4 regions of the Rhizobium sp. L9 genome follow, and region 2 is predicted to be linked to each of the others. Evidence: riboswitches for the same ligand, from Rfam matches in the RefSeq annotation. Region 2 holds a riboswitch; each other region holds the start of a gene.

Region 1 (4,758 bases), on a different contig from region 2:
GGCGTCCCGCGCAGCCGCGCCCAGTTGGCGGCCAGTTCCGCCGTGTAGCGCACCCGACCGGCATCGGGCATGCTGGCGACGATGTTCGCCTCGACAACAGCGTCGTAACGCGCCGCCGTCTTGAAGGACACCGCCCGCGCCAATATTCGCCCATCGACTTCAGGCAGCGCCACATTCATGCCGAGGTCGCGCGCCGACAGACCCTGCGACGAAGCCACCCAGGCCTCCCTCGACGAAGCCGACAGGATTGCCTGCAGCACGATGGCGCCATCCGCCTCCAGCACCGTCGGTTGCCGGTCCGCGCCCGGTGCGGAGACCGCAAAGCCCGTTGTGTTGATGACGACATCCGGTTTCAACGCCGAAAACACGCTCTCGAGAACGCCTGTCGAAACGGGATCCTTTAGGCTGTAGGCAAAGACCGGCAGCGGCCGCAGGCCAAGCGCGGCCAGGGCCTCGATCAGCGCCTCGACCGGCCCGGTCTCGCCGCTCTGGACCAGGGCACGGTAGAAGCTGATGGCGACGATGGGGGACGTGGGTTCGAATTCCACCTCTTCTGTCGAGCTTGGTGTCCCACGCTTGACGGACGACGTTGGCGCGACATGCGAACCGACGACCCGCCGCCACTCCTCGACCCCGATCGCCCCTCGCCCCGGCCACCAGATGCCCGCCTTCATCAGCGGCACTGCCGGCGCCGGCTTCTCCGCCCCTGACAGCATCGCCGAAGCATAGGCGAGAAAATCCCGCGCATTGGTGTCGCCGCCTTCGATCAGGTAGGCCCACAGCCCGTTGAGATCGTCGAGGTCAACATTGGAGAAAGGAACCAGCCCGGCATCCGGCTTGGCATCGCCAGGCAATACCGCAATTTTCACGCCATTGCGGGCAGCAACGGCGTGCAGCGCCTCCAGCGCATAATGGAAATAGCTGGCGCCGCCGAGCGCACGCACGACGATCAACTTGGCGTGCCGGGCCGTTCGCTCGACATAGGTATCGACCGACATTGGATGCTTGAGGCTCATCAGATTCGCGAGCCTCAGCGAATGCGGCATCCCTTCACACTCGTGATAGGCGGCAGCAATCGCGGCGAGTTCGGTGTCGGCAGCCGAAAGAAACAGGATATCGCCGGGCGACTGGCCGAGGTCGATCGCCTCCTCGCCGTCGCTGATCGTTCCCTTCTGGGCAAGAAGCAGATGCATCGATTATCCTTGAACGAGCGCTTCGATCGCCTTGCGTACCGCGTCCTCGTTCATTTCATGCAAGCCGATGACGACGAGGCGCGTGCGGCGCGCCTCGCCCGCTGCCCAGGCGCGGTCGAAATACTGGTCGATGCGGCTGCCGACGGCCTGCAGTTGCAGGCGCATGGGCTTGCCCAAGACGTCGATGAAGCCTTTGAGGCGCAGCACATCATGCTCGGCGATGATGCCCTTCAGCTTCTCGACAAAGCCCGTCGGATCGGAAACAGCGCCGAGTTCGACAACGAAGCTTTCGAATTCGTCGTGGTCGTGTGGCGCCCCCTCCTCGTGCTCCAGCTCGTGATGGGACTTGCGGTTGGCGATATCGTCTTCCGTGCCGATGCCGAGGCCGAGCAGCACGCCTGCCGGCACCTCGCCATTCCTGGCTTCGATCATGACCGGCTTGCGGGCAATGCGGGAGGCGACTTCGCTCTTCACGCGGTCAAGGCCATCGCCATCGATCAGGTCGGTCTTGTTGAGCACGATGAGATCGGCGCATGTGAGCTGGTCTTCGAACAGCTCCTCGATCGGGCTCTCATGATCGAGCGAGTCGTCCTCGCTGCGCGCCGCCTCGACTGCATCATGGTCGTCGGCGAAACGGCCGGCGGCAACGGCCGCACTGTCGACGACCGTAATGACGCCGTCGACGGTCACCTGGGTGCGAATATCGGGCCACTTGAAGGCGGCGACCAGCGGCTGCGGCAGGGCGAGGCCGGAGGTTTCGATGACGATATGGTCGGGCCGCTGTTCGCGCTCCAGGAGCTTCGTCATCGTTGGAATGAAATCGTCGGCGACGGTGCAGCAGATGCAGCCATTGGTGAGCTCGATAATGTCGTCCTCGCTGCAATTCTCCGCGCCGCAGCCCTTCAGGACCTCGCCATCGACACCGAGATCGCCGAACTCGTTGATGATAAGCGCAATCTTTTTGCCGCCGGCATTGGTGAGCAGGTTGCGGATCATCGTCGTCTTGCCGGCGCCGAGGAAGCCGGTGATGACGGTTGCGGGGATTTTCTGCTGGTTCATGGAACTTCAACCCTTCATTTTCAGCGGCAGACCGGCCGCGATGAAATAGACCTCGTCGGCCTTCGCCGCGATTATTTGGTGCAGCCGTCCGGCATGATCGCGAAAATCGCGCGCCATGCGATTGTCAGGCACGATCCCGAGACCAACCTCGTTGGAAACGAAGACGAGTTGCGCCTTGGCGCCGGGGAGGAAATCGGCGAGCGCGGCAAATTCCACAGCCATCTCGCGCTCCGCCATCATCAGGTTGGTCACCCAGAGCGTCAGGCAATCGACAAGCACAATGCGTCCCTCGCCATCGATGGCGGCAAGCACGCCGAAAAGATCGAGCGGCTCCTCATGCGTCATCCAGGAAGGGCCGCGATCGGTCCTGTGCTGGGCAATACGCGTCTGCATCTCCTCGTCCCAGGCACGGCCGGTGGCGAGATAGTGGCGCTCGAGGCCGCTTGCCCTAACGAGATTTTCGGCGAAACGGGATTTGCCGGAGCGTGCCCCGCCGAGGATGAGCGTGGTGGTCATGCCCGAATATTCCTCTGAGGAGGCGTGCCGCTGCAGCTTGTTCTAGTTTTAACTCTATGAGCCACGGTAGCCAAAACTTTGCTTGAGAAAGCATAATTAATCACGGCGCGGACGCGCCGTGGCCGGGTTCCTGTGACAAGCACAGGAATGAGGGAGGAAAGGAAGGCGCGTAATACGCAGACATAACCTGAAGGCGACGAACCGGCACCTCTCATACGCACCACCAGAGGCGGCGTTGAATTCGTTCTTTCAGCCAAAACAACCTCCGTGCTGGCAGCGGGTCTCTTGCCCAGGTTTGGGCTGTTCGCCCGGCACGGAAGGCAGGTCTCCTGGCTCGCGGTTATCGGCGGCGATCGGGGGCGAACCGGAAGCCCGGTCGCCCCTGATCGTGCCAGCGGATCTGCCTCGCCTTCCCGGCTGCCTCGGTGAAAAGGTGGACGATTCGTAGAGATAGAGGCGTCCGACCCCGGTTGATCACCATGCATTTCCAGTGGCTTTTCCGGCATGTCGCCCATCCCGCCCGCCTGCACGATTGCGGTTAGGCCGGAAGGTTCGATGCCGGATGGAAGACCCTGACCGCTCTACAGTCGCGGGGTCGGCTGCGATGAAGGCGCCCGATGTGGGTCCGCCCCGTCACATTCCCTTTTCATCCGGAAGGCGAAATGCCGATCCGGAACCATCCGTTATTCCTCAGATGGTTAGGCAAGCTGGCGGGTGAAGTCAACCGACCTTCGCCACCACCTTCCCGCTGGACTGCGCGAAAGGCCGGCCAAGACCACTGACCCTACCGGAAATATCGTCTTTTATCAGCGGCTTACGTCATGAATATTCGACGTGTCCGTCGGCCTTTCGCCGCAATTGCGTTGCAAGGCGACTGCACCTCCGCCCTTGACCCGGCCTCTCCTCGCCTAGTTGTCTAGCCATGCTTATGAAATTGGATCGGCGCCGCCTGCGCGCGCTGCGTGTTTTCTTCGATCCGGGGCGACTGCGCGCCCTGACGCGCCGCAGCGAAGTCGGCCTCTCGCTGGCCGGTGCCATCGTCGGCATCGCCTCGGGGCTTGCCGTGACCGGCATGAGCTATGTCTCCAACCAGCTGCACCAGCTTGTTTTCGGCATCGCCGACAGCGAAAGGCTGAGCGCGTCGGTAATCCATGACAAGATGCTGCTGCTCACCGCCCCCGTCATCGGCGGCGCCCTGCTCGGCCTGCTGTTCCTGGTGCTCGCCAAACGGCGCAAGAAACCCATGGTCGACCCGATCGAGGCGAATGCTCTGCATGGCGGCCGCCTCTCCCTGACCGATAGCATCATCGTTGCCGTACAGAACCTGATCTCCAACGGCTTCGGCGCCTCCGTCGGCCTGGAGGCCGGCTATACCCAGCTCGCCGCCGGCATTGCCTCCAAATTCGGCCTGAAGCTGCAGCTGCGCCGCTCGGACCTGCGCATCCTCGTCGGTTGCGGCGCGGCCGGCGCCATTGCCGCCGCCTTCAACGCGCCGCTGACGGGCGCCTTCTACGCCTTCGAGCTGATCATCGGCACCTACACCATCGTATCGCTAACCCCGGTAGTGGTCTCCGCCCTCGTTTCGACCCTCATCGCAAGGTTGCTTGCCGAGGGCGATTTCACCATCGATATCGGCAGCTTCGGCTCGGTCGTGCCGGCCGATTATATCCCGGCGCTGCTGCTCGGCGTCTTCTGCGCCGGCGTTGGCATTCTCCTCATGCAGGGCGTGGCCTTCATCGAGGAGGTGGCGCGCAAAAGCTCGATCGCTCCGCCCTTTCGGCCGGCGCTCGGCGGCATCATCGTCGGGCTTCTCGCGATGATCTCGCCGCAGGTGCTTTCGGCCGGCCACGGGGCGCTGCATCTCAACTTGTCCCGCGACGTGGCGATCCCGGCGCTGATCGGTCTCTTTCTCCTGAAATCGCTGGCTTCGGCAATCTCGATCGGTTCTGGCTTCAGGGGTGGTCTGTTCTTCGCCTCGCTGTTCATGGGC
Region 2 (4,758 bases):
CACCAGCAGCAGCGCCGCGATGGCACGATATTTCGAAGACAGATCCGGCTCCTCCCTTTCTGCCTTCACTCCCCAGCAAGGCATGCCCGACGGCTCAGTTTAATGAGGCAAGCGAGGATTTCCAAGGGCTCACCGGAACTTGACACTCGGCAGGGACGGATGTCCTATTGCTGCACCGCAAGGAAACCCATTCATGAGCGACGACCAGACGCCCGCCGACAGCAAACTCACCAACTCCAAGCGCCGCTGGGCGTCAGAGGGCAAGTTCCTGACCGGGCGCATCAGCAGGCCCGAGACCGAGCGCCTGCCGCCCGGCCAGCACCTCGTCAAGAATTGGCCGGTGCTCGATCTCGGCCAGCAGCCGGTCATTTCAACCGAGAGCTGGCGGCTTGAAGTGCGTGGTTTGGTCGAAACGCCTCTCACCCTCACCTGGGCCGATTTCCAGGCGATGGAGCAGAGCACTGGGGTGAGCGACATTCACTGCGTCACCACTTGGTCGCGTTATGACAACAACTGGAAAGGCGTTTCGACGCGGGATCTGCTCGATCGCGCCATGCCGAAACCGGAAGCAGCCTACGTGATGCTGACGAGCTATGACGGCTACACCACCAATCTGCCGCTCGCCGATTTCGCCGCCGAGGATGCGATCCTGGCGACCTCCTGGGACGGCCTGCCGCTGACACCGGAGCACGGCGGCCCAATGCGCCTCGTCGCGCCGCATCTTTATTTCTGGAAAAGCGCCAAATGGCTGCGCCGCATCGAGTTGCTCGCCGCCGACGAGGCAGGCTTCTGGGAAAAGAACGGCTACCATATGTATGGCGATCCGTGGCGCGAGCAGCGCTATTCCGACGACTGAGCCTTCGGCCGCAGGAAGCGGCGAAGCGTCAGGATGGCAAGCCCCAACATGGCGGCCAACCCCGTCAGGGACGCCATGCTGGCAGGATGAAGCGGCACCTTGCTCCAACTCGGCTTGATGATATTGGCGGTATTGAATGCCTCGCCGCTGAACTGGCAGGTAATGAAGGCAAGCCCGCGACCCGCCATCTCGGCGTCGATGGCCGATATGATTTCGCCCGCCGCGGTTGCCTCCCGCGGCATCTCACGCATCGCCAGCAGCACGGCTTTCGTCGCCGCGAGATAGGCATGGGCGCATTGGTTGAACGGGCTCTCCTCGTCCGTCACGCTGCCGGGCATCCGACCCCAGAGGCAATAGGAATACTGGATTTCGGCGTAGTTCAGGACACGCCGGAACGATTCGTTCGTATCGGCCGCCCGTGACGCCAGCATGCTGATGCTGCTGCGATACTCCGAAATGATCGCCATCTCGCCGTGGGAAATTGCCGGAATATCGAGCCCGGTATCGGAGCCGCCAGAGCTGCTCCCATGGCCGAAAGCATTTCCGATAAACATTGGCAACAGGCTCGCGATGAGACCGAGAAAAGCAAACCTGCCAATATGCTGCATCACCGGAACGCCGGCCGCAGTCCACTCTTGGCGGCAAGACCCCTTTCTGCCAGCGCTCCGAAAACCAGACCGAGCGTTGCCCAAAGGATCGCATGCATGCCGAGCGAGGTGGTGCGGAACCGCCAGAGTACCATCGCCGAGAAATTCTCGGGCACCTCGTTGATCGGCGGCAACAGATAAAGCACGAAGCCGATGAAGACGAGATAGGCGATGCCGGCGATGATCGCGCCGTTCCAGAGACCGAAGCGCTCGCCAAGGCGGCGCGACAGCGCGACCGCGGCAACCAGCGAGGCGAGCGAAACGACAATCATCAGGAAGAACAGCTCGGTCCTGACGCCGATCGTTTCGGGATTGCCGACCGCCGGGGGGTTGGCCGGATATTTGATTCCGGGAACAAACACCACTGCCACGAAGGCGGCAATGGCGATAACGGCCGAGGTGCCGCGCGCCGAGAGGCTGCTGAAGCGGCCATGTACGAAGGCGAAGGCGAGCGAAAAGAGCCCGCCGACGGCGATACTGTAGGCCATGACGCCGGTGAAAAGGCCGAGACCAGCCTGCGTGGCCCGGCTGACGATTTCAGGTTCGGCAGCTTCGCCCGCCGCCTGGGCGCTCGCCTCCTCGAAGGCGATTGCCGCATCGACCAGCGGCTCGCCGAAGATATGGGCGAAAGCGAAAACGAGGATACCAGCAATCAGGCCCGCGAGCATGCCGCGAAGCAGAAGCTTTCCAACCATGTCAATATTCCCCCTAAGCATGTCGCGCAAAAGTGTGCAGCGGTTTTGCGATAACGACATGCGTAAACAAAGACCTAAAGCGCGAAAAGCGAATCTGAAAGATCGCGATGCGCTTTAGTGGCAGGGAAAGCCGAGCAGATGGCGGCCGTCATGCACGAATTCGTGCACATACATGCCGTTGAACAGCGCCATCGCGCCTTCCTCGGTGCCGACGAAATAAAGAACGATGAGCATCAGCAGGCCGCCGAAAACCGCCCAGGGCAGGATTTCCCCTACAGGGATTGGCGCCGGTGCCGCAACGGGCGCGAAAGTGGTGTCAGACATGTATCCCTCCGGAATGACGCGTTCAGTCGAAAGAGTGTTGTGCGGCAGGGTCTGACTTCCAGCGTAAAGAACTTCGAAACGCTGGTCACAGTGGCGCGACCGCGCCGGATTTCCACCGGCTTCCAAACCCGCAACAGCACGGTTATATCTGGACGCCGAAGAGACTGTCAACGAAACTTCGAGACGCCGGCGAAGGGTCGTCCCCACCATATTGCGAAGATCGGAACAACCGTGAATACCCGCCTCACCTGGATCTGTCACGGCGCCACGGCGGCGAGCCGCAAGGCCCTGTTCCCGCTGGATGAGCCGCTGGAAGACAAGGCCGCTGAAGAAGCCGGCCGGATGACCGCCCTGCCTCGCGCCGACCGGATCGTCACGAGCCCGGCTTTGCGTGCCCGCCAGACCGCTACAGCCCTCGGTCTCGACGCTCAAATAGAACAGCGGCTTGCCGACTGCGACAATGGCCGCTGGGCCGGCAGGCCGATTGCGGCAATCGGCACCGAAGAGCCGGAGAACCTCATGGCTTGGATGAGCGATCCGGAAGCCGCCCCACATGGCGGCGACAGTTTTCTCGGTCTGCGGACGCGCGTCGCCGGCTGGATGGATGAACAATCCACGCTCGGCGGTCATGTGATAGCCGTCACCCACGCATCGATTATAAGAACAGCGATTGCGCATGTGCTTCAGGCTCCCCTCCCCTCGTTCTGGCTCGTCGATGTCGAGCCGCTGGTGGTCGTTCGGATGACCAGCAATGGACAGCGCTGGTCGCTGCGCCTCTAGAGAATTAGACATCCCTCATACTATCCAGCCTTACGCAAGCAAATCGCGTCATCTCTATTGAACCGGGTCTGACCGGGACTACTTCCTTGTCCCAAGGAGACGGAAGCTATGGCATATGATTGGAGTGGGGAGCGTACGCGGCGCCTGCGCTTGATGAGGGTCGTGACGCTCACCTTAGTTATGGTCGGTCTGGTCGTCAGCGTTCCGCTGCTGATCGTCACCGCCTGAAGAGCGAGACAGGGCGAGCGATGCGACAGCACGCTCGCCCTCGTTCTTTCGTGGGGCTCCCCTCGTCTTGAATCCGGACATCCTCTAATCTTCCAAGCAGCACCAGCGAAACGCCGTAGCGCAGCCGAGGTCCGGACAGCACCGCAACGGACGGGCTGCCACCTCCAACAATTCGCCTTATGGTTTCAACGAACATTTCAGATTTTCGTGATAGTCCGGCAGAGGGTGGAGATGGAGAATGCGATAATGCCTGCGTTTTTTCGAAGCAGGGCCGGAAGGCAATGCGTGTCGGTTGTGGTTTTCGGAGTAACCCTCTGGATCCTCGGCACGGTGCTGCACTTCGACGACCGCCTCGTCTCCTTCATGACCAGTTTCGGCGAGTACGGGGCGGATAAGCTCGTTCTGGCTCTCGGCATCGCTGGCGCGATGAGCTTCATCTATTCGGTGCTGCGCATCGCCGACCTGCGCAAGGAAATGGAGCTGCGCGCCACCGAACAGGCTAAGGCCGATTGGACGGCAACCCACGACCATCTGACCAAGCTGCCGAACCGCTACGCCTTCGAGCGCAAAATCCTCTCACGGCCGGTCAGAAGCGGCGAGGCCGAGATCGAGGAATGGGACGACAACGTCACGATCTTCTCCGTCGACCTCGACGGCTTCAAAAAAGTCAACGATCTCGTCGGCCACAAGGGCGGCGACGTGTTGCTGGTCGAAGTTGCCAGACGCATCTGCGCGCTTGGCAACGCGGATTGCGTTTACCGCTTCGGCGGTGACGAATTCATCATCGTCGCCTTTTCCCTGACGGCAGAGCGCGAGGAGCGTTTCGCCAAGTTGCTGATCCAGGCCGTCACCCGGCCGATCCATATCGATGGCTTTGCCGTCGAAGTCGGCGCCAGCGTCGGCTACGATCGCTGGCTTGAGGGCAGCGAGCCGCTGGAAGACGCCGCCCACCGTGCGGATCTGGCCATGTATGAGGCCAAATCACGCGGCCCTAACAATTATCTCGTCTTCGAAGCTTCGATGCAGGACAAGGTAACGGAACGCGCCTCTCTGGAAAGCAGGCTGCGCGCGGCAATCGCCGACAAGGCGATCATGCCTTTCTATCAACCTTTGATTGATTTGAAAACTGGCCAGCTTTGCGGTTTCGAAGCCCTCGCGCGCTGGGTCGGCGAGGATGGTATCAATATTTCGCCGCCTGTTTTCATCGACATTGCCGAGGAGACCGGGA
Region 3 (4,758 bases), on a different contig from region 2:
ACCGCTGTCAGCGCCCGGATCGAGGTCTCGATCGTCTTGCCGAAGTCGGTCGAATCCATCGCCGCAGCAATGTTCAGGGAGCCGAGATTGCAGGAAATATCCCTGCCGAGATGCTTGTAGGAAAGGTCGTCATGATAGTCGCTCGCCTCGCTCACCTGCAGGATCTCCGAGCAGAGGTTGCTCATGGAGATGCGCCCGGCAATCGGGTTCGAGCGGTTCACCGTGTCCTCGAACATGATGTAAGGGTAGCCGCTTTCGAACTGGATTTCGGCGATGACCTGGAAGAATTCGCGCGCCTTGATCTTCTTCTTCGAGATGCGGGCGTCCGCCACCATTTCCCGGTACTTCTCCGTCACCGAAATCTCGGTGAAAGGCACGCCGTAGACCCGTTCCACGTCGTAGGGCGAGAACAGGTACATGTCCTCATTGTTCTTGGCGAGTTCGAAGGTGATGTCGGGCACGACAACGCCGAGCGACAGCGTCTTGATGCGGATTTTCTCATCGGCGTTTTCACGCTTGGTGTCGAGAAAGCGCATGATATCGGGATGATGGGCGTTCAGATAAACCGCACCCGCCCCCTGCCGCGCACCGAGCTGATTGGCATAGGAGAAGCTGTCTTCCAGGAGCTTCATGACGGGGATGATGCCGGAGGACTGGTTTTCGATCTGCTTGATCGGCGCGCCCGCCTCGCGGATATTGGACAGCGACAGGGCCACGCCGCCGCCGCGTTTCGACAACTGCAGCGCCGAATTGATCGACCGGCCGATCGATTCCATGTTGTCCTCGACGCGCAGCAGGAAACAGGAAACGAGTTCGCCGCGCTGCTTCTTGCCTGCATTGAGGAAGGTGGGCGTTGCCGGCTGGAAGCGGCCGGAAATGATCTCGTCGACTATGTCGCGAGCAAGGGCCTCATCGCCGCGCGCCAAAGCCAGCGCCACCATGCAGATGCGGTCTTCGTAGCGCTCGAGATAGCGCTTTTCGTCGAAGGTCTTCAGCGTATAGCTGGTGTAATATTTGAAAGCCCCGAGGAAGGTAGGAAACCGGAATTTCTTGGCATAGGCCTGATCGAACAGGTCGCGGACGAAATTGAAGGAATACTGGTCGAGAACCTCCTGCTCGTAATAGCCCTCCGCGACGAGGTAATCGAGCTTTTCCCGAAGATTGTGAAAGAACACGGTGTTCTGGTTCACATGCTGCAGGAAATATTGCTTGGCCGCCACGCGATCCTTGTCGAGCTGGATCTTTCCCTCGTCGTCGTAGAGGTTCAGCATCGCGTTCAGTGCATGATAGTCGAGTGTTTCGGCCGCTTTCAGCGGTTTTGCGCCCGCGTCCCGCGTCAGATTTGTTCCCGTGTCCAAAATCGTCCCATCCCGTCTTTGACGTTGGCGATATCATCGGCAGTTCCCAGGAGCTCGAACCTGTAGAGGTACGGCACCTGGCACTTCTTCGAGATGACATCGCCGGCGAGCCCATAGGTCTCGCCGAAATTGCTGTTGCCCGCAGCAATCACGCCGCGGATGTTGGAGCGGTTTTCCGCCTCGTTGAGGAAGCGGATCACCTGCTTGGGCACGGCCCCTTTACCGCCGTTTCCGCAATAGGTAGGCGAGATCAGCACATAGGGTTCGCGAATGTGGATGGCCTCAGCGCCGAGGGGAATGCGCGCCGCGCGCAATCCCAGCTTCTCGACGAAACGATGGGTGTTCCCGGATCGGCTGGAATAATAGACGATCAGCCCCACTCCTTTTCTCCGGTCAGGAGAGCGCGCTGATCATGTCGGGGCGGAAGCCCGCCCAATGCTGCTCGCCGGCAACGACGACCGGAACCTGCATGTAGCCCATGCCACGCACGCGATCGAGCGCTTCGGCATCCTCGGAAATATCGACGATCTCATAATCCACGCCCAGGCGATCGAGGGCGCGGTAAGTGGCCGTGCATTGGACACAGGCCGGCTTGCTGTAAACGGTAACGCTCATCATGTTCCTCGTGAAGTCAATGAATTCAGGACGCAGGACTGGGATCGGGCGCCATGCGGCGTCCGGGGAAATGCTTGATAGTGATCTGGCAAGGTTGGCGCTTTAAACGCCTGACTTGGTCCCTCGCAGGATGTGCGCGGGCGCCGGCCTTGATGCTCTCGACATGACTTCAAACCCCGAAGTGCTCATGCGGTCGTTCGGGGCAGCGCAACAGCGCGGATCATTCCGCTGCATGCACGCGACCTTCCGGACACCCCGCCCGTGGACGTTTCATTCAAGGCAGGTCTCCTGGCTCACGGGTCGAAGCACCTGCCCAGCCTTCCCGAGGCATCATGCCCCAGTGACCCGAAATCGGACAGTTGCTCTCCGCTCACAGTTGCGGGGGCAGCTCCGGCCTTGCCCCACCCTCATGGCGAGACGCACCGTATTCCCGTCTTAGCCCGCGATCCTCACGAATCGAAGGAACCTTGAACACTAGATATAGTACGCGAATCGAAATTCACGTCAACGGATGGTTTGTGCGTTGCGTTACGGCAGGTTTGAAATCACTGCGTTCCTGTGAAAAACATGGATAATGAAGTCTTAAACAAAACGAACTGTGGAGAAGGCCTGAACGACGAGAGCCGGCCTGTAGCCGGCTCTGCGGTTTTCGATTCCGGATCGGCCCTAATCGGCGCTCCGAAGAGGAAAGGATTTATTCCTCTACGCGGAGCAGCCTGAGCGCGTTGATCGTAACCAGCACGGTGGCTCCGGTATCGGCGAGAATCGCCGTCCAGAGCCCGGTGATCCCGATGATCGTGGTCACCAGGAAGACAGCCTTCAGCCCGAGTGCAATGGTGATATTCTCGAGGATATTGCGCATCGTCCGCTGCGAAAGCGCGATCATTCGCGCCACGTCGCCAACGCGCCCGTGCAGCACGGCGGCATCGGCCGTCTCCAGCGCCACATCGGTGCCGCCGCCCATGGCGATACCGATGTCGGCGGCGGCGAGCGCCGGCGCGTCGTTGATGCCGTCGCCGACCTTGGCGACTATGAAGCCCTTGCGCTTCAATTCGCCGACGACCCGCTGCTTGTCCTCGGGCATCATCTCGCCCCGCCAGTCGATGCCGAGCATGTCTGCGACCGCTGCCGCCGTCCGCTTGTTGTCGCCGGTCAGCATCATCGCCTTGACACCGGCCAATTTGAGCGCCGAGAGCCCGGCCGCGGCGTCCTCGCGCGGCTCGTCGCGCATGGCGATCAGGCCGGACGCAGCGCCATTGACGAGCAGCACCGACACGCTCTTGCCCTCATCATTGAGCCCTGCAATACGCGCCTCCTGTTCCGCGTTAAGTGCCGCCCGCTCGCGGGCGGCTGGCGGCGACAAGAGATCAACTGCCTCGCCGCCGATTTTGCCGGTGACACCCTTGCCCGGCAGCGCTTCCAGCTCGAAGGCGGGTGGCACGGGCACGCCGTCCGCCTTGGCGCGGTGGAGAATCGCCTGTGCCAGCGGATGGCTGGAGCCCTGCTCGAGCACCGCCGCGCGCGACAGGAGCTGCGCCTCACCCAATCCAAAGGAAAGGATGTCGGTCACCCGAGGCTTGCCTTCCGTCAGCGTGCCCGTCTTGTCGAAGGCGACCATCGTCACCTTGCCGAGCGTCTCCAGGACCGCACCGCCCTTCATCAGCAGCCCGCGCCTCGCGCCCGCCGACAGCGAAGCCGCGATCGCCGCCGGCGTCGAGATGACGAGGGCGCAAGGGCAGCCGATCAGCAGGATGGCAAGACCCTTGTAGATCCACTCACTCCACGCGCCGCCGAAGAACGGCGGCGGAACGACCGCGACCAGCGCGGCAACGACGACCACACCCGGCGTGTAGTAGCGCGAAAACCGCTCGATGAAGCGCTCCGTCGGCGCCTTCGATTCCTGCGCTTCTTCCACCAGCTTGACGACGCGGGCGATAGTATTGTCGGCAGCAGCCGCCGTGACGCGAACCCTCAGCACCGCATCGCCATTGACCGTACCGGCATAGACCACGGCGTCGACGCCCTTGCGCACCGGCGTGCTCTCGCCCGTCACCGGAGCCTCGTCGATCGCGCTCTCGCCTGATACGATGACGCCGTCGGCAGAGATGCGATCGCCGGGGCGAACCATGATAACCGTGCCGACGGCAAGGCTTTCAGCCGGCACCTCTCGCATCTGCCCATTGTCTTCGAGCAGCGCGGTCTTCGGCACCAGGGCCGTCAGCGACTGTATGCTTTCACGCGCCTTGCCCGCCGCCACGCCTTCGAGCAACTCGCCGACGAGAAACAGGAATACGACCGTCGCCGCTTCCTCGCCGGCATTGATGATAACAGCGCCGACGGCGGCGATCGTCATCAGCATCTCGATCGAGAACGGCGTGCCGGAGAATGCCGCCATGACAGCGCGCCGCGCGATCGGAGCCAGACCGACCAGCATGGCGACGATGAAGGCGTAGGACGCGACCGCCGGCACCAGATGGCCGACGGCATAGGCGGCAACGAGCGCCGCACCCGAAAAAATGGTCAGCCGGCCCTTCCTGCTCCGCCACCAGGGACCGGTCATCGGTGCATCGTCGTGCCCATGCGAGCCTTCGATTTCCTTCTCGTCATGGGCATGGTCGTGATCATGCCCGGCATGGTCGTGATCTCCATGGCCATGAGCGGCATGATCGTGATGATGGTGCCGGCGGTCTTCACGCGCAGGCGTCGCATTTCCGGCAAAGGGCGAAACGGAATAACCAAGCCCCGTCACCTTCTTCTCGACCGCCTTGAGATCGCTGCTGCCGTC
Region 4 (4,758 bases), on a different contig from region 2:
TGCCGTCAATTGCAACAATGATCACGGCATTTCGCCTGATGGCACTGAGATCGTCATCTCGGACAAGACGGAGTTCGGCAAGTCGACGATCTACATCCTGCCGGTCGAAGGCGGCACGCCGCGGCTCATCACGCAAAACCAGCCGTCCTATTGGCATGGCTGGTCACCGGATGGCCGCCAGCTCGCCTATTGCGGCATTCGCGACGATCTTTTCGATATTTATACGATCTCAGTCGACGGCGGCGTCGAGACGCGGCTGACGTATGGCGAAGGCCGCAACGACGGGCCGGATTATTCCGCCGACGGCCAATGGGTCTATTTCAATTCCAGCCGCACCGGGCTGATGCAGATCTGGCGCATCCATCCGGATGGCACAGGCCTCGAACAGGTGACGTCGGACAATCACGGGAACTGGTTTCCCCATCCATCGCCCAAAAACGACAAGGTGCTGATCCTGTCCTACGATCCTTCGGTCTTTGACCATCCGCGCGATCTCGACGTGCGGTTGCGGCTGATGGATATGGACGGCGGCAACCTGAAGACGCTGTTCGAGCTTTTCGGCGGGCAGGGCACGATCAACGTGCCCTGCTGGTCACCTGATGGTGACGAGTTTGCCTATGTCAGGTATTTTCCGGCGGCTTAAGCCGCTGCCGCTCGGCGCCGCCTGCGAGCGGCGTCCGCCAGATCTTCCAGCACACTCACCGACATATCCCAGTCAATGCAGCCATCGGTGATGGACTGGCCGTAGACGAGCGGCTTGCCGGGAACGAGATCCTGGCGGCCGGCAACGAGGTTGCTTTCGATCATCATGCCCTTGATGTGGTGATTGCCCGCGGAGATCTGTCCGGCGACGTCCTTGACAACCCGTGGCTGGTTCATCGGATCTTTGCTGCTGTTGGCATGGCTGGCGTCGATGAGGATGCGCGGGGTGACCCCGAGTTTCAGGCATTCCGCTGTGACGGCTCCGACATCGGCCGCCTCATAATTCGGCCGCTTGCCGCCGCGCAGAATGATGTGGCAGTCCTCATTGCCCTTTGTCGAGGCGATTGCCGCCTGTCCGTCCTTGGTGACGGCCGGGAAGTGATGCGGTTGTGAAGCGGCCAGGATCGCGTCGATCGCGACGCGAGCCCCGCCGTCGGTGCCGTTCTTGAAGCCGATCGGGCAGGAGAGGCCGGAGGCGAGCTGGCGATGGATCTGGCTCTCGGTCGTGCGGGCGCCGATCGCACCCCAGCTGACGAGGTCGGCAATGTATTGCGGTGTGATCGTCTCGAGGAATTCGACCCCGGCGGGAAGGCCCATCGCGTTGATGTCGAGCAGCAGCCTTCTGGCAATTCTCAGCCCTTCCTCGATACGGTAGCTGCCGTCGAGATGCGGGTCGTTCATCAAGCCCTTCCAGCCGACTGTGGTGCGCGGCTTTTCGAAATAGACGCGCATGACGATTTCCAGATCACTGGAGAAGCGCTGTCGCTGCTCGGCCAGCCGCGCGGCATACTCGCGTGCAGCAACCGGATCGTGGATGGAGCAGGGGCCGATGACGACGATCAGGCGGTCGTCTTCACCCTCGAGAATCTTATGGACCGCGTGGCGGTTGCTGGTCACCGTCTCGCTGACGGCGGCGGTTCGGGGGATTTCCGCGATGACATCGGCGGGTCTGGTCAGCGGGGTGATCTCGAGAATACGCAGATCATCGATGGTGTCGGGCACGGCATGGCTCCTGTTTGGTCATACCGTGCGGAACAGAAAAGCCGCCAGGTAGACTAGCGGCTGTTCGGGTTGTCGTCGCGTTGAATTCAGTTACGCACAGACCCGCATCCGCTGGAAGCAGCGGTACGAATAAAATCGCGAGGAGGCGTAGGCTGAAGTCGTCGACATTCCGCGTATGTAGCGTCGCGGCCGCTCATTGTCACGCAAAATTTGCGAGGCGAAATCACGGGTTCGCCTCTTTAAGGCTGACGTGCCGACGCTTGCCTCCGTTCCGATTTCCTGAAATAGATGCGCCGTCAGGTGCCCGCCCTCGAGGCGGGAGAATCGGGAATCCGGTGCAAGGCCGGAACGTGCCCAACGCTGTAAGGCCGACGTCTGCCGCTTCATCACGCCACTGGCTTTGCCGGGAAGGCTGCGGCAGATGGATGAAGCCGAGTCAGAAGACCGGCCTGGCGAGATAGACCCAACCCGCGCGGACGGCGGGCGGTTGCGTTGTTGGGGATTTGACGATGCGACCCTCTTATGCGGATGCCCTTTCGGCGGCATCCGGTTTTTCCATGGCCGAACGTGAAGCCGTCTATCACGCAATCATGACGCGGCGTGACGTGCGCAGCCAGTTCCTGCCCGATCCCTTGCCCGACGATGTCGTGGCGCGGCTCCTGACCGCCGCCCATCATGCGCCGTCGGTCGGCTTCATGCAGCCATGGAATTTCATTCTCGTGAAAAGTGCAACCGTCCGCACCCGCGTGCGCAACGCCTTTGCCGTGGCCAACGAAGAGGCAGCTTCGATGTTCGAAGGCGAGCGGCGGCAGGCCTATCGATCCCTCAAGCTCGAAGGCATCGTGGAGGCGCCGCTCGGCATATGCGTAACCTGCGATCCCACCCGCGGCGGCAGCGTGGTGCTGGGACGGACGCACAATCCGAGGATGGATTCCTATTCGACCGTTTGCGCCATTCAGAATCTCTGGCTCGCGGCCCGCGCCGAAGGGGTCGGCATCGGCTGGGTCAGCATCTTTCATGAAGGCGACCTGAAAACAATTCTCGGCATACCGGAGCATATCGAGGTGGTCGCCTGGCTCTGCGCCGGCTTTGTCGACCGTCTTTATGACGAACCGGAACTTTCGGTCAAAGGTTGGCGGCAGCGGCTGCCGCTCGAGGAACTCGTTTTCCACGACGGATGGGGACGCAACGACCCGTAGCAATTACTGCTGCTGTGGTTGCGGACCCGGCGTCGCCGGATTGGCAAGGTCGATCGAGCCCTGGTCGCCGGCAAGGAATTGCGGGCCGACCTGACGAACCTTGTTCTGCGTGGGGTCGTAGGGACGTTCGGCAACGGATGGCTGCGGCGGGGCTGATGCTGCCGCAGTATCTTTCGTCGGCGGTTTAGTGCGGACCGTCGTGATCGAGCCCTGCTGCGGCGGTTCGCTCAGGGCCTGCTTGCCGCGCATCTCCTCGTAATAGGCGGTGAGATTGCAGGCGCAGGAATTTTTCTCGCCAGGCGCGCGGTTCTTGTAGACAAAAGCGTTCTTCATGGCGCTATAGGGCGCGCCCGTTGCGACCGAGATCATGTTCGAGGAGTCGGTGCTGGTCACGTCGCGATAGAAGAGCTCGGTTTCAATGCCGGGGCACATCTTGGCGCAGGTCTGGGCATCGCGGCCGAAATCCACCGAGGTGGTATTTGAGCTGATCGGGAAGAAGCCACCGTCGCAGCTGCGCACGCAGATGGTGCTGATCGGTGAAAACATTTCGGCCCTCGGCAGGCCGTAACGCAGATCGGTCTCTTCACCGCCGCCGAGCGGAATGAAGGTATCGGTGCGCATCGCCTGTTCCTCGACACTCGGGGCGGGGTCGTCTGCGCTACGCTCGGTCGGGGCATAGAAATTGTCGCTGTTGCAGCCGTTGCGTTCGAGTGCCGCCGTCAATTCTCGGCGCGCGTCGTCACTGCCGTCGCCGTGGTTGCGCAGCTCGTCGCGGCGCTCCTGGAGATAACGGATATTGTCGATCATCCGGGCTTCGGCGTCAGAGAGTTCGGCGCAAAAGTCGGCGTTGTCACTGCCAATCACGACCATGCTGCCTGAAGTGCATCCGTTATTGCGCAGATCGTTGCGGACCTTGCGCAGCTCGAGGTTCTGCTCGGCCATGGCATTTGCATATTGGCGCGCTTCCGGCCCGTTATTGCTACCGATCGATCGTGGCAGGTCGGCAAGGCGACCGCGCAAGTCGTTGCAAATAGCGCTGGTCTGTGCTGCGGCCGGTGATGCCAGCGCAAGCATAAGAGCAAGAGACAGATTTCGGCGTTTCACGGCGTCGTCCGGGAATGAGAAAGTGTCGATCGGTCAAAGGTGGCGTCCATCCGCCGTACCTTGTCTCTTAACGTGTTTCTCTTAATAAGCTTGGATCAATTCCTAGCGCATTTTCGAGATTTTATCCAGAAGATGCGGGTATTCTTCCGTGAGGTAAGTCGGCACTCGTTGCATCCGGAGGCGGACACTGCAGCCGTCACCAGCAGTTCCCTTCTTCATCCGAATTGTTATTCTCGGCGCTCGTTCCCGCGGGGAATTGGTTTCACTGAGGATAAAGCGATGCGCTACATGCTGATGCTGCATGCGGACGAAACTGCCGGGAGGTCCATAGCGCCTCAGGACATGGGGCGCTTCATGGAGCAGATGTATGCCTATCAACAAGCGCTGGAGAAGGCGGCAGCATTTGTCTCCAGCAATGCGCTCGTCAGTTCCTCTGAGGCCAGTCTCGTTCGTGTTCAAGGAAACGAGGTCAGCGTTTTGGACGGCCCTTATGCCGATGTTCGCGAACAGTTCGGTGGGTACTTTATCATCGACGTCGCCGATATGGACGAGGCCAACAAATGGGCGGCACGCTGTCCTGCCGCGACCTGGGGAACGGTTGAGGTTCGTCGCATCAGGGATGCGTCGGAATATGCGGGATGACGGTTTCTGGTTCCAGCGTTGCCCGAGGTGTAGCAGAGCGGGTGGCGCGCGAGAGCTATGGACGACTCGTCGCTTACATTGGCGGGCGTTTGGGTGATATCGCGTCCGC

Evidence for each region. A riboswitch is a leader RNA that binds a small molecule or an ion and turns the genes downstream of it on or off. The one in region 2 is predicted to bind cobalamin.
Region 1: linked by a shared signal. The riboswitch ahead of cobU (bifunctional adenosylcobinamide kinase/adenosylcobinamide-phosphate guanylyltransferase) and the one ahead of CO660_RS03400 (CbtB domain-containing protein) in region 2 are both predicted to bind cobalamin.
Region 3: linked by a shared signal. The riboswitch ahead of nrdH (glutaredoxin-like protein NrdH) and the one ahead of CO660_RS03400 (CbtB domain-containing protein) in region 2 are both predicted to bind cobalamin.
Region 4: linked by a shared signal. The riboswitch ahead of bluB (5,6-dimethylbenzimidazole synthase) and the one ahead of CO660_RS03400 (CbtB domain-containing protein) in region 2 are both predicted to bind cobalamin.

The regions. Positions count from the first base shown of each region.
Region 1 is NZ_NWSZ01000018.1:53,368-58,125, forward strand. Features, by position in the region: gene cobN (cobaltochelatase subunit CobN) at 1-1,193, opposite strand, end outside; gene cobW (cobalamin biosynthesis protein CobW) at 1,197-2,252, opposite strand; gene cobU (bifunctional adenosylcobinamide kinase/adenosylcobinamide-phosphate guanylyltransferase) at 2,259-2,768, opposite strand; cobalamin riboswitch at 3,070-3,464, opposite strand; gene CO660_RS18690 (chloride channel protein) at 3,691-4,758, shown strand, end outside.
Region 2 is NZ_NWSZ01000003.1:317,090-321,847, reverse strand. Features, by position in the region: gene CO660_RS03425 (sensor histidine kinase) at 1-84, opposite strand, end outside; gene CO660_RS03420 (sulfite oxidase-like oxidoreductase) at 194-856, shown strand; gene CO660_RS03415 (hypothetical protein) at 841-1,410, opposite strand; gene CO660_RS03410 (CbtA family protein) at 1,464-2,198, opposite strand; gene CO660_RS03400 (CbtB domain-containing protein) at 2,313-2,522, opposite strand; cobalamin riboswitch at 2,548-2,697, opposite strand; gene CO660_RS03395 (histidine phosphatase family protein) at 2,754-3,302, shown strand; gene CO660_RS03390 (bifunctional diguanylate cyclase/phosphodiesterase) at 3,777-4,758, shown strand, end outside.
Region 3 is NZ_NWSZ01000048.1:17,239-21,996, reverse strand. Features, by position in the region: gene nrdE (class 1b ribonucleoside-diphosphate reductase subunit alpha) at 1-1,358, opposite strand, end outside; gene nrdI (class Ib ribonucleoside-diphosphate reductase assembly flavoprotein NrdI) at 1,337-1,738, opposite strand; gene nrdH (glutaredoxin-like protein NrdH) at 1,752-1,973, opposite strand; cobalamin riboswitch at 2,234-2,458, opposite strand; gene CO660_RS31030 (heavy metal translocating P-type ATPase) at 2,668-4,758, opposite strand, start outside.
Region 4 is NZ_NWSZ01000012.1:12,741-17,498, forward strand. Features, by position in the region: gene CO660_RS13840 (TolB family protein) at 1-643, shown strand, start outside; gene CO660_RS13845 (3-deoxy-7-phosphoheptulonate synthase) at 640-1,704, opposite strand; cobalamin riboswitch at 1,986-2,172, shown strand; gene bluB (5,6-dimethylbenzimidazole synthase) at 2,214-2,903, shown strand; gene CO660_RS13855 (DUF2865 domain-containing protein) at 2,907-4,007, opposite strand; gene CO660_RS13860 (YciI family protein) at 4,287-4,649, shown strand; gene CO660_RS13865 (DUF6596 domain-containing protein) at 4,646-4,758, shown strand, end outside.